One region of the Martinezella sp. CNPSo 3959 genome, then DNA from elsewhere that is predicted to be linked to it. Evidence: riboswitches for the same ligand, from Rfam matches in the RefSeq annotation. Region 1 holds a riboswitch; the other holds the start of a gene.
What was found. Region 1 has a riboswitch for S-adenosylmethionine ahead of AC13RE_RS12620 (O-succinylhomoserine sulfhydrylase). Riboswitches for the same ligand answer to the same signal wherever they lie in the genome.
Positions count from the first base shown of each region.

Region 2: it holds a riboswitch for S-adenosylmethionine, as region 1 does, so the genes downstream of both, metA (homoserine O-acetyltransferase MetA) here and AC13RE_RS12620 (O-succinylhomoserine sulfhydrylase) in region 1, are expected to answer to the same signal.

Region 1 covers NZ_JBXSOV010000004.1:32,073-41,454, forward strand. The annotation lists gene AC13RE_RS12595 (aspartate aminotransferase family protein) at 1-1,077, shown strand, start outside; gene argF (ornithine carbamoyltransferase) at 1,151-2,068, shown strand; gene AC13RE_RS12605 (Hsp33 family molecular chaperone) at 2,117-3,106, shown strand; gene apaG (Co2+/Mg2+ efflux protein ApaG) at 3,113-3,505, opposite strand; gene AC13RE_RS12615 (DNA helicase) at 4,117-4,830, shown strand; gene AC13RE_RS12620 (O-succinylhomoserine sulfhydrylase) at 4,895-6,082, opposite strand; SAM riboswitch at 6,126-6,204, opposite strand; gene AC13RE_RS12625 (2'-deoxycytidine 5'-triphosphate deaminase) at 6,277-7,371, shown strand; tRNA gene AC13RE_RS12630 (tRNA-Gly) at 8,077-8,150, shown strand; gene AC13RE_RS12635 (LysR family transcriptional regulator) at 8,157-9,065, opposite strand; gene AC13RE_RS12640 (MFS transporter) at 9,167-9,382, shown strand, end outside.
Region 2 covers NZ_JBXSOV010000006.1:179,780-189,161, reverse strand. The annotation lists gene AC13RE_RS15970 (SIS domain-containing protein) at 1-529, opposite strand, end outside; gene nagA (N-acetylglucosamine-6-phosphate deacetylase) at 553-1,710, opposite strand; gene AC13RE_RS15960 (SIS domain-containing protein) at 1,710-2,741, opposite strand; gene AC13RE_RS15955 (GntR family transcriptional regulator) at 2,738-3,511, opposite strand; gene AC13RE_RS15950 (aldose epimerase family protein) at 3,632-4,657, opposite strand; gene AC13RE_RS15945 (vWA domain-containing protein) at 5,053-6,246, opposite strand; gene metA (homoserine O-acetyltransferase MetA) at 6,250-7,176, opposite strand; SAM riboswitch at 7,222-7,299, opposite strand; gene AC13RE_RS15935 (NUDIX domain-containing protein) at 7,382-7,804, opposite strand; gene AC13RE_RS15930 (AAA family ATPase) at 7,804-8,646, opposite strand; gene AC13RE_RS15925 (ABC transporter ATP-binding protein/permease) at 8,810-9,382, shown strand, end outside.

The DNA of each region.
Region 1 (9,382 bases):
GCGGTCAATTCGCTCGGTCATGCTCATCCCCATCTTGTCGCCGAGCTGAAGGCGCAGGCCGACAAGGTCTGGCACCTGTCCAACCTCTATGAGGTGCCCGGCCAGGAGAAGCTGTCGAAGCGGCTGACGGAGGTGACCTTCGCCGACAAGGTGTTCTTCACCAATTCGGGCGCGGAGGCGCTGGAGTGCGCCATCAAGACTGCGCGGCGCTATCAGTTCGCCAAGGGGCATCCCGAGAAGTTCCATATCATCACCTTCGAAGGCGCCTTCCACGGCCGCACCATCGCAACGATCGCCGCCGGTGGCCAGGAGAAGTATATCGAAGGCTTCGGCCCGAAGGCACCGGGCTTCGACCAGGTGGAGTTCGGCGATCTCGATGCCGTGCGCGCCGCCATCACGGATGCGACGGCTGCGATCCTGATCGAGCCGGTTCAGGGCGAGGGCGGCATCCGCCCGGCGACCAACGAATTCCTGCGGGGGCTGCGGGAGATCTGCGATGAGCACGGCCTGCTTTTGATCCTCGACGAAGTTCAGTGCGGTGTCGGCCGTACCGGCAAGCTCTTTGCCCATGAATGGTCCGGCATCAAGCCTGACATCATGGCGGTCGCCAAGGGTATCGGCGGCGGTTTCCCGCTCGGTGCGTGCCTTGCGACGGCAGAAGCTGCTTCCGGCATGAAGGCCGGCACGCATGGCTCGACCTATGGCGGCAATCCGCTTGCCATGGCAGTCGGCAATGCGGTTCTCGATATCGTGCTTGCCGAAGGCTTCCTGCAGCATGTGCGCGATGTCTCGCTGGTCTTCCGCCAGGGGCTCGCCTCGCTCAAGGATCGTTTTCCTGACATCATCGAGGACGTTCGCGGCGAAGGCCTGATGCTCGGCATCAAGGCGGCCATTCCGCAGGCGGACCTGCTGCAGGCGATCCGTGCCGAGCGTCTGCTCGGCGTTCCGGCCGGCGATAACGTCATCCGCCTGCTGCCGCCGCTGGTCGTCACTGCCGAGGAAGCACGCGAAGGTTTCGCTCGCCTGGAGCGCGCTGCCGAGCGTGCGCGCGCTGCCCGCACCAAGAAATCGGCTTGAATTCAACGCCCGCTGTCGGGGCGTTCCTGCCCCACGCGGGCGTTATTGTTTTTTCTGGAGTACAGGTAAGGACATGGCTTCTCCGAAACACTTTCTCGATCTCTCTGCCGTCCCGGCTGCCGATCTGCGCAACATCATCGATGACGCGATCGTCCGAAAGAGCGCGCAGAAGGCCGGCACGGCCGACAAGCCGCTTGCCGGCAAGATGCTGGCGATGATCTTCGAGAAGCCGTCCACCCGAACCCGCGTCTCCTTCGACGTCGGCATGCGGCAGCTCGGCGGCGAGACGCTGTTCCTCTCCGGCACCGAAATGCAGCTTGGCCGCGCCGAGACGATCGGCGATACGGCGAAAGTGCTGTCGCGCTATGTCGATGCGATCATGATCCGCACGACCGATCATTCCCGCCTGCTGGAGCTGGCGGAACATGCGACCGTTCCGGTCATCAATGCGCTGACCGACGACACGCATCCCTGCCAGATCATGGCCGATATCATGACCTTCGAAGAGCATCGCGGCCCGATCAAGGGCAAGACGCTTGCCTGGACCGGAGACGGCAATAACGTGCTGCATTCGCTGATCGAAGGGGCCGCCCGTTTCGGCTATCGCATGAATATGGCGGTACCCCTTGGTTCCGAGCCGAAGGATCACTATCTGAACTGGGCCCGCAACGAGGGCGCCGAAATCATGCTCTCGCATGATGCAGACCGTGCGGTCGCCGGCGCCGATTGCGTGGTAACCGATACCTGGGTTTCCATGAATCAGGAGCACCGGGCACGCGGTCACAACGTCTTCCAGCCCTATCAGGTCAACAAGGCTTTGATGGCACAGGCCGGCAAAGACGCGTTGTTCATGCATTGCCTGCCCGCCCATCGCGGGGAGGAGGTGACGGACGAGGTGATCGATGGCCCGCAATCCGTTGTCTTTGATGAGGCGGAAAACCGCCTTCATGCGCAAAAGTCGATTCTTGCTTGGTGCCTGGGCGCGATCTGAAGATATCAAGCCGCGTCTCAAGGGCGCGGGCGCAGTAGGAGTAAGCTAATGGCAGAAAATGCCGCCTCGCTGGGTCAGTTCGATTTCGCCGGTGACGATCATGTCGTTCCCTTCCAGGTGGAAGGTTTGGATGTGCGCGGCCGTGCCGTGCAGCTCGGTCCTCTGCTGGACACGATCCTTGCCCGGCACGATTATCCGACGCCGGTTGCGCGGCTTCTCGCCGAGGCCATTGTCCTGACCGTCCTGCTCGGTACGTCGCTGAAATTCGAAGGCAAGTTCACCGTGCAGACCAAGGGCGACGGTCCCGTCGACCTTCTGGTCGCCGATTTCTCGACGCCGGAAAACGTCCGGGCCTATGCGCGTTTCAATGAAGAAGCGCTGGCAAAGGCAGTTGCGGAAGGCAGAACCGAGCCTGAGCAGCTGCTGGGCAAGGGCGTGCTCGCTTTTACCATCGATCAGGGCCGCTTCAGTCAGCCTTATCAGGGCATTGTCGCGCTTGATGGCGCTTCGCTGGAGGAGATTGCCGGCACGTATTTCCGCCAGTCGGAACAGATCCCGACGCGCGTGCGTCTGGGTGCTGCAGAGCTCTTCGATCGCGATGAGAACGGCAAGCCGCGTCACCGCTGGCGTGCCGGCGGCCTGATCGCGCAGTTCTTGCCGGAAGCGCCCGAGCGCATGCGCCAGCCGGACCTGCATGGCGGCGATGGCGATACCGGCGCGCGTAATCATGCCGAGGACGATGCCTGGGCGGAAGCGCGCAGCCTGGTGGAAACCATCGATGCAGATGAGCTGACGGATCCGCAGGTCGGCACCGAGCGGCTTCTCTATCGCCTCTTCCACGAGCGCGGCGTACGCGTCTATGAACCGAAGGCCGTCTATGACCGCTGTTCGTGCTCGCGCGACAAGCTGAAGGGCGTCCTGAAAGGTTTCACAGCCGAGGAGATCGAGGCCAGCCAGGAGAATGGCGAGATCGCCGTCACCTGCGAGTTCTGCTCGACGACCTATCGCTTCGAAGTGTCGGAAATAGAGGTGGCCTGAGGTCGCTCAGTTCAGCGTACGCAGCAGGTTGGGCGTATCCAGTGAAAAGGCGGGGATCTTGACATGGAATTGCTCCCCGCCGTCCGTTTCCATCTGGTAATGACCGAACATCATCCCTGACGGTGTATCCAGTGGGCAGCCCGAGGAATATTCATAGGTATCGCCGGGCTTCAGGTGCGGCTGCTCCCCGACCACGCCGGGGCCTGTCACTTCATCCACGATGCCGTTCATGTCGGTGATGTGCCAATAGCGCGTTACCAGCTTCACGGCTTCCTTCGAGTGGTTGGAAATGACGATGCGGTATCCCCAGACATAACGGTCATCATCCGGATCGGATTGCTCCTCCAGATAAAACGGCTCTACAACCACCTCGATGTCGCGTGTTAGGGCGCGATACATGCCTGACACCTTGCCACTGCCCTGAAACGTCGAGAGCTCCTTGAAGCCGCATCGCCGTTTCAGCATTTTCAAGTTTGCGGCATATTATCCGCTTTCCACCATTCCCGCAAAGTGCAGGATATTTAGCGGTATCCTATAACCGATGCTTTCCGTCAAGGAACGACGTAATGAAATCTTGCGTGAACGGTTGGGACGGTTTCGATTCCAGCTATTGCGGTTCATGTTGAAGGTTAACGAAGTCATCTCCAAGTATCCTAGGTCACCGTGATTTGATCTTATCTGCCGGAGTAGAGGTAGGCGCATCCTCCGTACTCAGGAAACGCTTGCCACGATTGTCCGTGGACTTCTGTGATCGACGGTCAACCTGATCGCCCGGCATCAAAACCTCCGGGCCATATAACCCCCATTCCTTTTATATGTTCCTCTGACAGGGCTTGGATGAGATTTCCCTGCAGGAGGATTTCGGCTATCATCTGATTCTGGCATCGCCCATGCCTCCCCCCTCCGTTCGGGAAAGTATATTTCATGCAGGGCCGTCGATATCCAAACCGACTGTTTGAGCGCCTGGCATAAGGAGGGGTTGCGGTCATTGCTCGCAATAGGAGGTTTATATGAGGCTTTCTGCCCCTGTTTATCATTTGAAACGTAAGGCGAGGCTCCTGTCCCGCCAGCAGAACATCCCCTTGCACGCCGCGCTGGATCGTGTCGCGGCCGTCGAGGGTTTCGGAGGCTGGAGTTTGCTTGCGAGCAAAACGAACTCAGCCGTGCCCGTCGGCGAGCTGTATTCGCGTTTAAGCCCAGGCGATCTGGTGCTGATCGGCGCACGGCGCGGTCACGGCAAGACCCTGATGAGCCTGAGGCTCGCCGTCGAAGCCATGAAGGCTGGCAATCGTGGCATCTTCTTCACGCTGGAAGACACCGAAAAGGTCGTTCTGGACCGTTTTCCGGTCATCGGTGCCGATCATGCGGAATTTGCTGATCTATTCGAGTTCGACAATTCGGATGCCATCAGCGCCAATTATATCGTGGAGAGGCTGACTGCGGCGGCGCCCGGTACATTGGCGGTGGTCGATTTTCTGCAGCTGCTGGATCAGAAGCGGGAGAATCCGGAATTAATGATCCAGGTTCAGATATTGAAGGCGTTTGCGCGCGTCAGAGGCATTATCGTCGTCTTCATCTCGCAGATCGACCGTTCCTACGATCCCGCGTTGAAGCCCGTGCCCGATCTTGCGGATGTTCGCCTGCCGAATCCGCTGGATCTCAAGCTGTTCGACAAGATGGTCTTCCTGAACAACGGCCTGGTGGAATTCAAGGTCGCCATCTGACGGGCTGCCAATTGTCCAAGGGCAATCGAGCCGCCCGGAGAAAATCCGGGCGGCTCGACGGATATCAGGCGGAAACCTGCTCGAGAGCGCGGGCGAAATCCTCGACCAGATCGGCGCTGTCCTCGATGCCGGCGGAGAAGCGCACGGTGCCCGGCGAAATGCCGAGCTCGGCGCGGGCCTCGTCGGTAAGGTTCTTGTGCGTGGTCGTGGCAGGATGCGTGATCAGGCTCTTCGAGTCGCCGAGATTGTTGGAGATCTTCACGATTTCAAGCGCGTTCTGCAGCTTGAAGGCCGCTTCCTTGCCACCCTTCAGCTCGAAGGCGACCAGCGTCGAGCCGCCGCTCATCTGCTTGGCGATGATATCGGCCTGCGGATGGTCCTTGCGGCCTGGATAGATCACGCGGGCGACCTTGTTGGTCTGCTCGGCGAGGAAATCGGCAACCTTGGAGGCATTCGCCGTCTGCTGTGTAACGCGCAGCGGCAGCGTCTCGATGCCCTTCAGCAGCGTCCACGCGGTAAAGGGCGACATGGCCGGTCCGGTATGGCGGAAATAGTCCTGCAGGTTCTCGTCGATCCACTGCTTGTCGGAGAGGATGACGCCGCCGAGCGAACGGCCCTGGCCGTCGATATGCTTGGTGGCGGAATAGACGACGATATGAGCGCCGAGTTCCAGCGGCTTCTGAAAGAGCGGCGTTGCAAAGACGTTGTCGACCACGACCTTGGCGCCGATCTGGTTGGCGAGCTTGGCGACAGCGGCGATATCGACCACTTCCAGCGTCGGGTTGGTCGGGCTTTCGAGGAAGAAGACCTTGGTGTTCGGGCGGATGGCCTTTTCCCAGTTCTCGGTGAAACGGCCATCGACCAGCGTGCATTCGATGCCGTATTTCGGCGCGAGCGTCTCGACCACCCAGCGGCAGGAGCCGAAGAGGGCGCGGGCTGCAACGATATGATCGCCGGCCTTAAGCTGGCAGAGGATGGCGGCCGAGACAGCGGCCATACCCGAAGCGGTGGCGCGGGCGTCTTCAGCGCCTTCCAGAGCGCACATGCGCTTTTCGAACATGTCGTTGGTCGGGCTGCCGTAGCGGGCGTAGATGAACCCATCCGTTTCGCCCTTGAAGCGGGCTTCCGCCGCTTCCGAGGTGTCATAGACGAAGCCCTGGGTCAGATAGATTGCTTCGGAGGTCTCGCCGAATTGCGAGCGGAGTGTTCCGCCGTGAACGAGCTGGGTTGCGGGGCGCCAAGTCTTGCTCATGCCATCACCACTTTCAAAACAAAAAAACCGGTCGCAAAAGCAGACCGGTTCAACCCCGGTCTTTTTAGCCATTTGTTTAACGTGGCTGCAAGCCGACCGGCCAAATCACCACGGGATAAGTTGCAATACTGCCGTTGACGGCTTGCGTCAATTCCCTGAGTTTGGTTTTGTCTGCGGCAAATTATGAGAGAAGCATGATGGCTCGCAATACTGGAATTCTGGCCGACCGGGCCATTGCAGCGCTGTTTGAAACAGGCCGGCTGACGAGCGAGAGAGAACTGGACGTCGATCAGATCCAGCCGGCAAGCCTCGACCTCAGGCTCGGCTCGCATGCATTCCGCGTCCGCGCCAGCTTCATGCCCGGCCCGTCGCATCTGGTCGCCGACAAGCTCGACCGGCTGAAGCTGCATGTCGTCGATCTCTCGGAAGGCGCGGTGCTGGAAACCGGCTGCGTCTATATCGTGCCGTTGATGGAGCGCCTCGACCTGCCCGAAGATATGTCGGCATCGGCCAATCCGAAGAGCTCGACCGGCCGTCTCGACATCTTCACCCGCGTCATCACCGACCGGGCGCAGGAGTTCGACAAGATCCCAGCCGGCTATTCCGGCCCGCTCTATCTCGAAATCAGCCCGCGTACCTTCCCGATCGTCGTGCGCCGCGGCTCGCGCCTGTCGCAGATCCGCTTCCGCGTCGGCCAGGCCCTGCTCACCGAGCCGGAATTGCTGGCGCTGCACGAGAGCGAAACACTGGTTGCCAGCAAGAAGCCGAACATCACCGGCGGCGGCATCGCTCTGTCGATCGACCTTGCCGGCGACAAGGAAGGGCTGATCGGCTATCGCGGCAAGCATCACACGGCCGTCGTCGATGTCGACAAGAAGGCCCAGCACGATATTTTCGATTTCTGGGAGCCGCTCTATAGCCGCGGCCGTACCGAGCTGATCCTCGATCCCGACGAATTCTACATCCTCGTTTCGCGCGAGGCGGTGCATGTTCCCCCGCATTTCGCCGCCGAAATGACGCCGTTCGATCCGCTGGTCGGCGAATTCCGCGTCCACTATGCCGGCTTCTTCGATCCCGGCTTCGGCCATGCGCCGGCCGGCGGCCGCGGCAGCCGCGCCGTGCTCGAAGTGCGCAGCCACGAAGTACCCTTCATTCTGGAAGACGGCCAGATCGTCGGCCGCCTGATCTACGAACACATGCTGGAACAGCCGAGCAGCCTCTACGGCTCCGGCCTCGGCTCGAACTATCAGGCACAGGGCCTGAAGCTCTCGAAGCACTTCCGGCTCTAGTGACCCTTTTTGGGAAAGCGATAGGTGCTGTCTACTGGGACGTCCGATGAATATCAGGCGCCCCTTTTGCTATAATCTCGCGCAAAGAATGTAATGAACTCATCTTGTGGTGGAAGCAGAGCGCCCCCACATCTCGTGGGATAAATTTGTGGCGATAAATGGAAGTCTCAGCTGTCTATTCGGATGGGCGGATATGAAATTACCGAGTGATCCAACCGGCCGGCTCGGGGCGGCATATATGATGCTCGTGTATTTGTTCGCGTATTTGCCGGTTATCGGAGTCGTCAAGATTGCTACGGGTCTCAACATAGACGATCGGCAGGTGGAATGCGCCGCGAGTGCATGGGCTCGCACCGTTGTCATACTATCGATCGCCGTTGTCGCCGTGCTGATACATATGGCAATTGGTTTCTTTTATTTTCAGTCAAATGGTGAAGGCCCGTACGGCCCTCTTCCGAAACCGAGAAGTCGCAAAAAGCCGAAGCGCAAACGTCTTCTGCCATATATTTCGAACGGCGCCTTGTTCGGAACGATGATACTTCCCGCAATGTTTCTTATTCTGCCGCGCCATTGCTAGGAAACGTGTTTTAATGGCCAAGTACATTTCCGATGCCCGTCGGCGGTGATTGATCCATTGAAGACGGGAGAAGCCGGTTCACTGATCTTGACAGGGGCCGCCAACTGTTGGACATCTCAGGGTGTCAGGCGGGCGTAGCTCAATGGCAGAGCAGCAGCTTCCCAAGCTGAATACGAGGGTTCGATTCCCTTCGCCCGCTCCATAATCTTCACGTCAGAAGCGGTTTCTTCGATTTCAGCGCTTCCTTTAGCGCATCTCCAAAGATTGCGATCGGTCGCGCCAGCCGCCCGGCCGGCGGACGATGCACCAGCCAGTTGACGACTTCCGGGCTGAAATCCGGTGCTTCGACGATCTCGACGGCATTGCGCCAGCGGCTGTCCGTCAGTGCGGCCGGCGTCAGGACGCCAATGCCGAGCCCGCGTGCGACCAGCGACATGCGCAGATCGGCGCTCATGGCCTCGACCCCGACATCAAAGGGCAGACGTTCGGCTTCGAAGCGATGCTGAATGAAGGCGCGAAAGCCGCAGCCGCTCTGGTTCATGATCCAGGGAAAACGGGAGAGATCTTCCAGTCTCGGTTGCTTGGGAACGCCGAGCGACGGCGCCGCGACGAGAATGACGGCATGGACTCCGAGCATCTCGCCGACGACATTATCTGGCGGCTGCAACCCTTCCGCCAAGCAGACGGTTGCTGCATCGAGCTGGCTATGAGCGACTTGCTCGATCAGCTGCGGCGACCAGCCGGTGACAATGCGCAGCGTCAATTGCGGAAACTGGCTGCGCAATTCATCAAGCGGAGCGGATAAGGCCGCTTCGGAGAGATAGGGCATGATCCCGAGACGGAATTCGCCGCCGATCGCGCCGCCGGGCGAAACGCCGGCCTTGAGATCGTCGAGCGAGCGCAACACGCGGCGCCCATGCTCATAGGCTTCGCGTCCCGCCGCGGTCGGCCGTAGGGGCTTCGACTGCCGGTCGAGCAAGGCGATGCCGAGGCTGTCTTCCAGGTTCTGTATGCGTCGGGTGATGCCGGGCTGGGTCAGATTGATGCGCGCCGAGGCGGCAACGATCGAACCCGTTTCCACCACGGCGACGAAGGCTTCCAGATCATGAATGTTCATGCCGAACTCGCATAATCATTATTAGTTCATTTCAATTGCTGCATTATGCGACAAAGCGATAAACATGGCTATCTTTATTATCAAGGATTATTGGAGAGCTCATGTCGCAAGTCCCCGAACGCATGACGAGCGAGCCGGAGGGAGAGGTTTCCACAACGGCGGCCGCTCCTTCGACCTTGTTGTTCGCCATCGCTACCGGCGTCATCATCCTCAATCTCTTCGCGCCTCAGACGCTGATCGGCATCATCGGCCCGTCGCTCGGCTTTTCCGAAAGCGGTGCCGGCCTGGTGGCCATGGCCTCGCTGCTCGGCTATGCC
Region 2 (9,382 bases), on a different contig from region 1:
GCTCGATCATCGCGTCCCCGGGCGGCAGCCCGTTGTCCAGCACGATATTGGCGATATCGGCGAGCTTTCTACGTCCATTGGCGATGGCGGCCGAATAGGCGAGCGATGTGATGGCGATGACCGTTGCGCCGATCTCGCGGCCATAGTCCGCCGCCTCGATCGGTGCTGCGTTGACGCCGGAATTGGAGGCTATGATCAGCACATCGCCCGGCTGCATGCCGTAGCGCTCGAAGACCGGGCGGATAAGGCCTTCGGTGCGTTCATAGACCGAACTGATAACGGCGCCTTCATGCAGCATGGCGGAGCCCACGAGCACGGGAATGGTGAAGGCGAGGCCGCCGGCGCGATAATGCACCTCTTCGGCCAGCATATGCGAGTGGCCGGTGCCGAAGACATAGACGCGGCGGTCGGCGCGTGCGGCGGCACAGATAGCAGCCGAAGCTGTGGACATGGGCTCCGCCAGCGTTTCGCGCAGGGTCTCCAACCGACCAATGAGAGCGGAGAAATAGCTGTCCGTGACTGCGCTCATGCCGAGCTTCCTCATATGCTGTGTCAGGCCGAAGCTTGACCTGAGATCCATGTTTCCGTGACTTCGATGCCGTCGTTGATGTGAACGAGATCGGCACGCATTCCCGGCGCCAAATGGCCGCGATCGGCAAGCCGCAGGAAGCGGGCGGGGTAGGAGGTCGCCATGCGCAGAGCTTCCGCCAGCGGCAGCTCGAGAATATTGACGCCATAGCGGATCGTGGAGGCCATATCGACATCGGAACCCGCCAGCGTACCATCATCGAGCGTCAGCTTGGAGCAATAGCCGCCCTTGGTGCGATAGACCGTGCGGCCGTTCAGCGTGAAACTCGGCAGGTCGGTGCCGACCAGCGACATGGCATCGGTGACGAAGAACAGACGACCTTCGCCGCGTTTCGCGCGCAGTGCAACCCTGAGCGCCGTCGGCTCGACGTGATGACCATCTGCGATGATGCCGCACCAGGGGGCGGGATGGTCGATCGCTGCACCGACGAGGCCGGGCGCACGATGGCCCATCTGGCTCATGGCATTGAAAAGGTGGGTAACGCCGCGGGCGCCGGCATCGAAGCGCGCATCGGCGGCTTCAGCCGTGCAATCGCTATGGCCGATGCTGACGATGACGCCGCCTTCGGCGAGCGCCTGCACCTGTCGCTCCGTCACCTGCTCGGCCGCCATGGTGACCAGCAGCGTGCCGATCGCTTCGCGGGCGCGGATGAAAGTCTTGACGTCGCTGTCGTCGACCGGACGCATCAATTCGGCCAGATGCGCACCCTTGCGGGCAGGCGCCAGATGCGGGCCTTCCAGATGCAGGCCGGCGACGCCGCGATTGGCTTTCACGGCTTCGATGGCCGCTTCGATCGCGGCCGTCGTTGCGGCTGCGACATCGGTGATGAGCGTCGGCAGCACCGACGTCGTGCCGTAGGGGCGATGCCCCTCGGCGATCATGTACATGGACGCGGGCGAGGGCTCGTCATTCAGCATGCGGCCGCCGCCGCCGTTGACCTGCGCGTCGATGAAGCCCGGAGAGAGAACGCCGCCTTTCAGCTGAATGGTTTCGGCATTATCGGGCACATCGTTGATGCCGGTGATGGCATGGATACGGCCATTGCCGATCACCAACGCGCTATCCTCGTGAAACCGGTCGCCATCGAAGATGCGGGCGCCGGTAAAGACCTTGTAGTCCATCACATGGTCTCCGTTACCTTGAGAAGATTAGCCGGCTTATCCGGGTCGAAGCCCTTGCGGCGGGTCACCGACTCGATGAGGCGATAGTAGCACAGCAGCGACACGAGCGGGTCGAGCAGGCCGTTGCCTGTCGTTGGCATGCGCAGATTGATGCCGGCGAGCGGCGCGGTCGAGAAGGAGACGGCGGTGGCGCCGAGCTTCTGAAGCCGTTCCAAGGCCTGGGCATTGTTGGCGAAGGCTGCATCATCGGGCGAGAAGGCGACGATGGGGAAGCCCGGCTGCACGAGGCGCATCGGGCCGTGCATGAGCTCCGCCAGCGAAAAGGCTTCGGCATGAAGGCCGGCGGTTTCCTTCGCCTTCAAGGCCGCTTCGAGCGCAATGGCGAAAGCCGGACCGCGGCCGCCGGTATAGAGCGAGGAGGCATCGAAGAGCACATCTTCGGCCGCCTTGCCGTCGATGCCCGAGGTCGCAGCAAGCGCCTTCGGCAGCTTGGCGAGACCATCGATCAGCGCCTTATCCTGCGACACTGCAGCCGTGACGCCGGCAAGAGCGGCAACCGAGGCGATGAAGGATTTGGTCGCGGCGACGCTCTGTTCCTTGCCGGCGTTCAGGCCGAGCACGATGTCGGCCTCCTTGGCGAGCGGGCTGTCGGTGACGTTGACGACGGCGATCGTGGTGGCGCCGCCCTTCTTGGCGGCGGCCTGCATGGCGATGATATCGGGGCTGCCGCCGGACTGGGAGACCGTGAAGTGAATGCCGCCCTTCAGGTGCAGCGGAGCGCCATAAACGGAGGCGATCGACGGGCCGACGGAAGCGACCGGGATGCCGCAGGAGATTTCGAAGAGATATTTGAAGAAGGTGGCGGCGTGGTCGGACGAGCCGCGCGCGGCCGTCGTGATCAGCGACGGGCGACCGGTCGAGAAGAGCTTCGCGATCTCGGCAAAAGCAGGCTTTTCCTTTTCAAGCAGCGTCGCAACCACCTCAGGCGATTGGCCGGCTTCCGTCAGCATCAGGGATTGGGTCTCGCTCATAGGTCATCTCCAATTCTCAATTCAGCAACAAAATCATAGGCATCGCCGCGGTAATGCGAGCGGGTATATTCAACGACGCGCTGGTCCGCGAGGCGGGAAACGCGCTCGATCAGAAGCGCGGGCGCTCCGGCCTTCACGGTCAGGATCGAGGCGGAGGTCGGGTCGAGCGTCACGGCGGTCAGCCTCTGCTGGGCGCGGACGGGCTTGAAGCCTTTGGCGGCCAGGGCGTCGTAAAGCGACCCCTCGGATATGGCCTCCTCACCCAGGAATTTGATGGGAACGACGGCGCGCTCGATGGCGAGCGGCTGGCCATCAGCCAGGCGCAGTCGATCGAGCCGCAACACGGGTTCATCAAGGCCGAGGCCCAGCAGGAAGGATTCCTCCGGCGCGGGCGCGCTGACGGTGCGGGACAGAATGCGTGCTGCCGGTTCGCGGCCGCGAGAGCGCATATCTGCGGAAAAGGAGGAGAGGCGCCAGAGCGGCTGCTCGATGCGCTCCACATGCTGCGAGACGAAGGTGCCGCTGCCGTGGCGGGATTCGATGACGCCTGAAGTGAGCAGGTCGCGATAGGCGGTTCTGACCGTGATGCGGCCGATTTCCAGTGCGCTGGCGAGGTCGCGTTCGCCCGGAAGTGCCGTGCCCGGTTTCAGCAGGCCCTCTTGGATCAGACCCGTCAGCGCTTGTGCTAGGCGCTTGTACAGCGGCCCGCTCCCAGTCCCGTCGCTGAGGCCGCGATTGTTCAATTCGGCGATCAAACTGGTTCTATCCATGGTCGTCATATAGAACCTATTTAGAACCAATTCACAAGATGAATCTGTCCGCAGTGCAAAAAAGAATCGGCCGGGCGCTTTGGACGCCCGGCCGATTAGTGTGAGCAGGGCGTGCCCGGCTTAGTTCTTCGTGAAAATGTAATCCGTTTCCTGCCGCAATACCTCGCCCGGGCGGAGCACGGCATTGGGGAAGCCTTCATGGTTGATGGCATCGGGCCAAACCTGCGTTTCCAGGCAGAAGCCGGCAAACGGGCCGATCTTGCGGCCGTCATGACCGGGAACCGGCACATCGAGCTTGAAGCCGGCATAGAACTGCACGCCGGGCTCGGTGGTGCGGACCTCAAGCGATACGCCGGAATTGACGCTGCGGGCGAGCACGACGGAGCGTTTGGCGGTGCGCTCGCTGGAGAGGCAGAAATTATGATCGTAGAGCGCCTGATCACTTCCTTCGAAACGCTTCATCGGCGACATCTCGCGGAAATCGAAGGCAGTGCCTTCGACAGAGCGGATTTCCCCTGTCGGTATCTGTTTGTCGTCCGTCGGTGTGTAGTGATCGGCGGCGATCATGATGTCGTGACCGAGCGCATCGTCGCGGCCGTCGAGGTTGAAATAGGCGTGCTGGCAGACATTGGCGAGAGTGGGCTGATCGGTGGTCGATTCGTAGGTGACCGACAATTCGCCATTGCCATGCACCCAATAGGTTGCCTGGATCGTGCAATTGCCGGGATAGCCGGCGCGGCCATCGGGGTCGACAATCTTCAGGACGACACGGTCGGTATCGTGCTCGACGATGGTCCAGTTGCGCTTGGCGATATTGTCCTTGCCGCCATGCAGATGGGTGACGCCCTTTTCATTGAGCTCCAGCTGATACTGCTTGCCGTCGAGCGTGAAGCGGCCAGCGCCGATGCGGTTGGCGCAGCGGCCGGGCGTGGCGCCGAAATAGGAGGAATGGGCCGGATAATCGGCGAAATTGTCGAAGCCGAGCAGAAGCGAGGGCTCGTGGCCGTCGAGGCGCAGATCCTGGATGACTGCCCCCCAGGACATGATATGGGCGGTCAGGCCGCCACCGACGATCTTGACGCGATAAACGGTATCTCCATTCGCCGTCGTCCCAAAATGTTCCCGCTGCAAAGTGCTTTCCGTCATATCAGCTCATCCATTGCTTTTGAGTATGCGAGGCCAGACCCTGCCTCCATTCGCGCCGTTCCGCAACCAGTTCGATGGCGAAATTTAGAGGTGAGCAGCGGGGGATCAAGGCTCCGTTTGGCTTTAGAGACACTACGCTGCGCCGGAAGTATGCAATGCCTATGACAGAGCGGGTCGATTCTGTAACGGCCCCTCACCCTAGCCCTCTCCCCGCTTGCGGGGAGAGGGGACGACCGAGCCAGCCGGATTGACCACTCGGATTGCGAAGAGAGTTTGAGGCACTGTCGAACTCCCTCTTCCCGCAAGCGGGGAGAGGGTTGGGGTGAGGGGCCAGGCACGAGGGCGCGGCAGAACAGTGCGCGCCTGACCATTGCAAAACCCAGACTGATCCAGCCTCAGCGCGACAATTCCCTTGTCGCCTTTTCCAGCCCGCCGAGCGTCAGCGGGTACATGCGGTCGTTCATCAGGCGGCGGATGAGGGAAATGGAGGTCGTATGGCCCCAATAGTTTTCCGGCACCGGATTGATCCAGATGCATTTGCGGAAATGGCCGGTCATTCGGGCGAGCCAGGTCTCGCCGGTCTCCTTGTTCCAATGCTCCACCGAGCCGCCCGGCTGAGAGATCTCATAGGGGCTCATAGATGCGTCGCCGACGAAGACGACACGGTAGTCGGGGCCGAAGGTGCGGATGAGATCGGTCGTCGCCGTGATATCGACGCGCCGGCGACGATTGTCCTTCCACACGCCCTCGTAGAGGCAGTTGTGAAAGTAGAAATACTCCATGTGGCGGAACTCCGCGCGGGCGGCGGAGAAGAGTTCCTCCACGACGCGGATATGGTCGTCCATCGAGCCGCCGACATCGAAGAACATCAGAAGTTTGACGGCGTTGCGGCGCTCCGGCCGTGTCTGGACATCGAGATAGCCATGCTCGGCGGTGGAGCGGATGGTGCCGGAAAGATCCAGTTCCTCGGCTGCCCCCTCGCGAACCCAGCGGCGCAGGCGCTTCAGCGCCACCTTGATATTGCGGGTGCCAAGCTCTACGCCGTCATCGAGGTTCTTGAAGTCGCGCCGGTCCCAGACTTTTACCGCGCGGCGATTGCGCGAGGTTTCCTGGCCGATGCGCACGCCTTCGGGGTTATAGCCGTAGGCGCCGAAGGGCGAGGTGCCCGCCGTGCCGATCCATTTCGAGCCGCCCTGATGCCCGCCCTTCTGCTCGGCCAGCAGCTCGCGCAGCGTCTCCATCAGCTTGTCGAAGCCGCCGAGTGCCTCGATCTGCCGTCTTTCCTCTTCCGTCAGATGCCGCTCGGCGAGCTTGCGCAGCCATTCTTCAGGAATGGCGGTCGGCTCCACCGCTTCTCCATCGGCATTGCTGGCGATCGCCTCGACGCCACGAAAGTAATCGGCGAAGACCTGGTCGAAACGGTCGATGAAGCGCTCGTCCTTGATCAGCGTCGCGCGCGCCAGATAGTAGAAGGCCTCGACGTCGTAATCAGCAATCCCTTCTTCCATTCCTTCAAGCAGCGACAGGAATTCCCGGAGCGTCACCGGAACCTTCGCTTGCCTTAGCTTCAGGAAGAAGGGAATGAACAAGCCTCAAGTCCTTTCCTGACCGATCTCCTCCAGATCATATGGCGTGGTCTGGTAGATCTCGTTGATCCAGTTGCCGAAGAACAGATGCGCGTGGCTGCGCCACCGGTTCTGCGGAGGAATTTCCGGATCGTTGTGCGGGAAATAGTTGTGCGGCATCTTGATCGGCACGCCCGCATTCACATCGCGGAAATACTCATCCGCCAGCGAGGTGGAATCATACTCCACGTGATTGAACATGTAGAGCCGGTTACAAGCCTGCTCATGCACGAGGCAGACGCCCATCTCGCTCGAATCCATCAGGATCTGCAGGCCAGGCACCTTTTCGATATCGGCGCGGCGCACTTCGGTCCAGCGCGACACCGGAATGGCGAAATCGTCGGAGAAGCCGTTGAGATAGACCGAGGAGGGCTTCAGGTTCTGGTGACGATAGACGCCGAAAGCCTTTTCCTTCAGCGTGTATTTCGGCACCTTGTGGAAATGATAGATCGCCGCCATCGCGCCCCAGCAGACGTTCATCGTCGAATGGACGTTGGTCGTCGTCCAGTCCAAGATCTCCTGCATCTCGTTCCAATAGGTGACGTCCTCATATTCCAGCAGCTCGATCGGCGCACCCGTGATGATGAAGCCGTCGAACTTGCGGTGCTTCACCTCTTCCCACGTTTGGTAAAAGGCGAGGAGATGCTCTTCGGAGGTGTTCTTGGCCTTGTGCGCGCCAACACGCACCAGGGAAAACTCCACCTGCAGCGGCGATGCGCCGACCAGGCGCGCCATCTGGACCTCGGTCTTGATCTTGTTCGGCATGAGGTTGAGAAGCCCGATCTGAAGAGGGCGGATATCCTGACGGAACGCCACCGTTTCGGTCATCACCCGCACACCTTCGTTCTGAAGGGTTTCAAACGCGGGGAGCGTATCGGGAATCTTGATGGGCATCTTTTCACTCGCCAAATACAAAAAAACCGGCCGCGATGAATCGCTACCGGTCCGCACGCGGCCCTTTAGCGACTTATTTAACGTGGCTGCAAGCCGGCCGGCCAAATCACCACGAGGGAAATTCAATAGACCTGTCATCTCGGCGGGTCAATGGGGACAAGCGTCGATGGAAGTCGGTGGGTTGAGTCCAGAGGCGCGATACGGCCTACAGATGTTTAATGAGAGCTTCCATGCCATAACCGAGGCGCTGGCTGGCGGTCTCGATCGGTAGCCAGAAGAAGCGGAAGCCGATCGGGTCGCCACCGTCGAAAGGCGTCATTTCGTGGTGGAGCCAAGTGGCAGGCGCTCGCTCGGAGATACCGCAGCGGAAATAGTGCCGTTGGTGATAGTAATCGCGGCCGTTCTTTTCGAAACGGTAGTCGTGGACGCCAAGCGGATGGAGTTCGCGCGGCGCAAAACCGGTCTCCTCCTCAAATTCGCGCGCTGCGGCCGCTACAATGTCCTCACCGGATTCGACAGTGCCACCAGGAATCTGGAGCTGGACGGCGGGGAAGTCTGGCTCATCGAATACCAGCAGATGCCCATCCCGAACGGCATAGATCAAAACCTTTACGGCATCGGGTTGCATTATCTACCCTGCCCACGCGCCATGAAGGCCAGCCGCTCGAAGAGGTGCACATCCTGCTCGTTCTTCAGAAGCGCACCATGGAGTTTCGGCAATACGTTCTTCGCATCGGCGCGCAATGTTTCCGGCTCGATATCGTCTGCGACCAGCAGGCGGATCCAGTCGAGCGCTTCCGAGGTCGAGGGCTTCTTCTTCAAGCCCGGCACGTCGCGGATTTCGAAGAATTGCGTCAGTGCCGCATGGACGAGCGTCTGCTTGATGCCGGGATAGTGCACCTCGACGATGCGCGTCAGCGTCTCCATGTCTGGGAAGCGGATATAATGAAAGAAACAGCGGCGCAGGAAGGCGTCCGGCAGCTCCTTCTCGTTGTTCGAGGTGATGATGACGATCGGGCGGACGGCGGCCCGGATCGTCTCACCGGTCTCGTAGACATGGAATTCCATGCGGTCGAGTTCCTGCAGGAGATCGTTCGGGAATTCGATATCGGCCTTGTCGATCTCGTCGATCAGCAGCACGCACTTCGTCGGCGAGGTGAAGGCCTGCCAAAGCTTGCCCTGACGGATATAGTTGCTGACATCATGAACTCTGATGTCGCCGAGCTGGCTGTCGCGCAGGCGCGAAACCGCATCATATTCGTAGAGACCCTGCTGGGCCTTCGTCGTCGATTTGACATTCCACTCGATCAGGTCAAGGCCGAGCGCGGTGGCCACCTGGCGTGCGAGTTCGGTCTTGCCCGTACCGGGTTCGCCCTTTACGAGAAGCGGACGCTCCAGCCTTATGGCAGCATTGACGGCGACCATCAGATCCTTGTCGGCAATATAGTCGGCAGTTCCCTGAAATTGCATCGGAAGGCTTTCTCAATCTTTCAAGCGCAAGCTAATTGCTGGCCTTATTCGGTTCAAGACGCGAAACCGTGTATATAGGAATGTGATCCCACCGATCTATTGCAAGGGTGGACATGAGGGCGGCTCATGATTAACTGACGGGACGCGTGGCAGGGAAGTGCTGATGGCAGTTGATACGCAAGCCAAGCCGAATGGGCAGGGGAACGAGCAGGTCGGATACGATTTGAGCCTCTTCTTTCGGTTGAGGATGATGTTTTCCGCGTTCTGGAATTCGCCGGTCCGCATCAGGCTCATTATCCTTGTCGTCGCGCTTTTCGCAATCATTCTCGTCACGGCCTATGTTCAGGTGCTGCTCAACAATTGGAACGCGCCCTTTTACGATTCGCTGGCAAGGCGCGATATTACCGCTTTCTTCCATCAGCTCGGCGTCTTCGGCATCATCGCCGGTTCGCTTCTGGTCCTCAACGTCATCCAGGCCTGGCTCAACCAGATGACCGCGCTGTACATGCGCGAGGGTCTGGCGCGTGATCTCGTCAATCAGTGGCTTCAGGCGAAGCGCGCGCTTCGTCTCGCCTCTTCCGGCCTGATCGGCGTCAATCCCGACCAGCGTCTGCATGAAGATGCCCGCAACCTCGCGGAAAGCACGACCGGGCTCGCCATCGGTCTGGTGCAGGCGACGATCCTGCTGCTGAGCTTTATCGGCGTGCTCTGGGAGCTTTCCAGCGGCATGGTATTC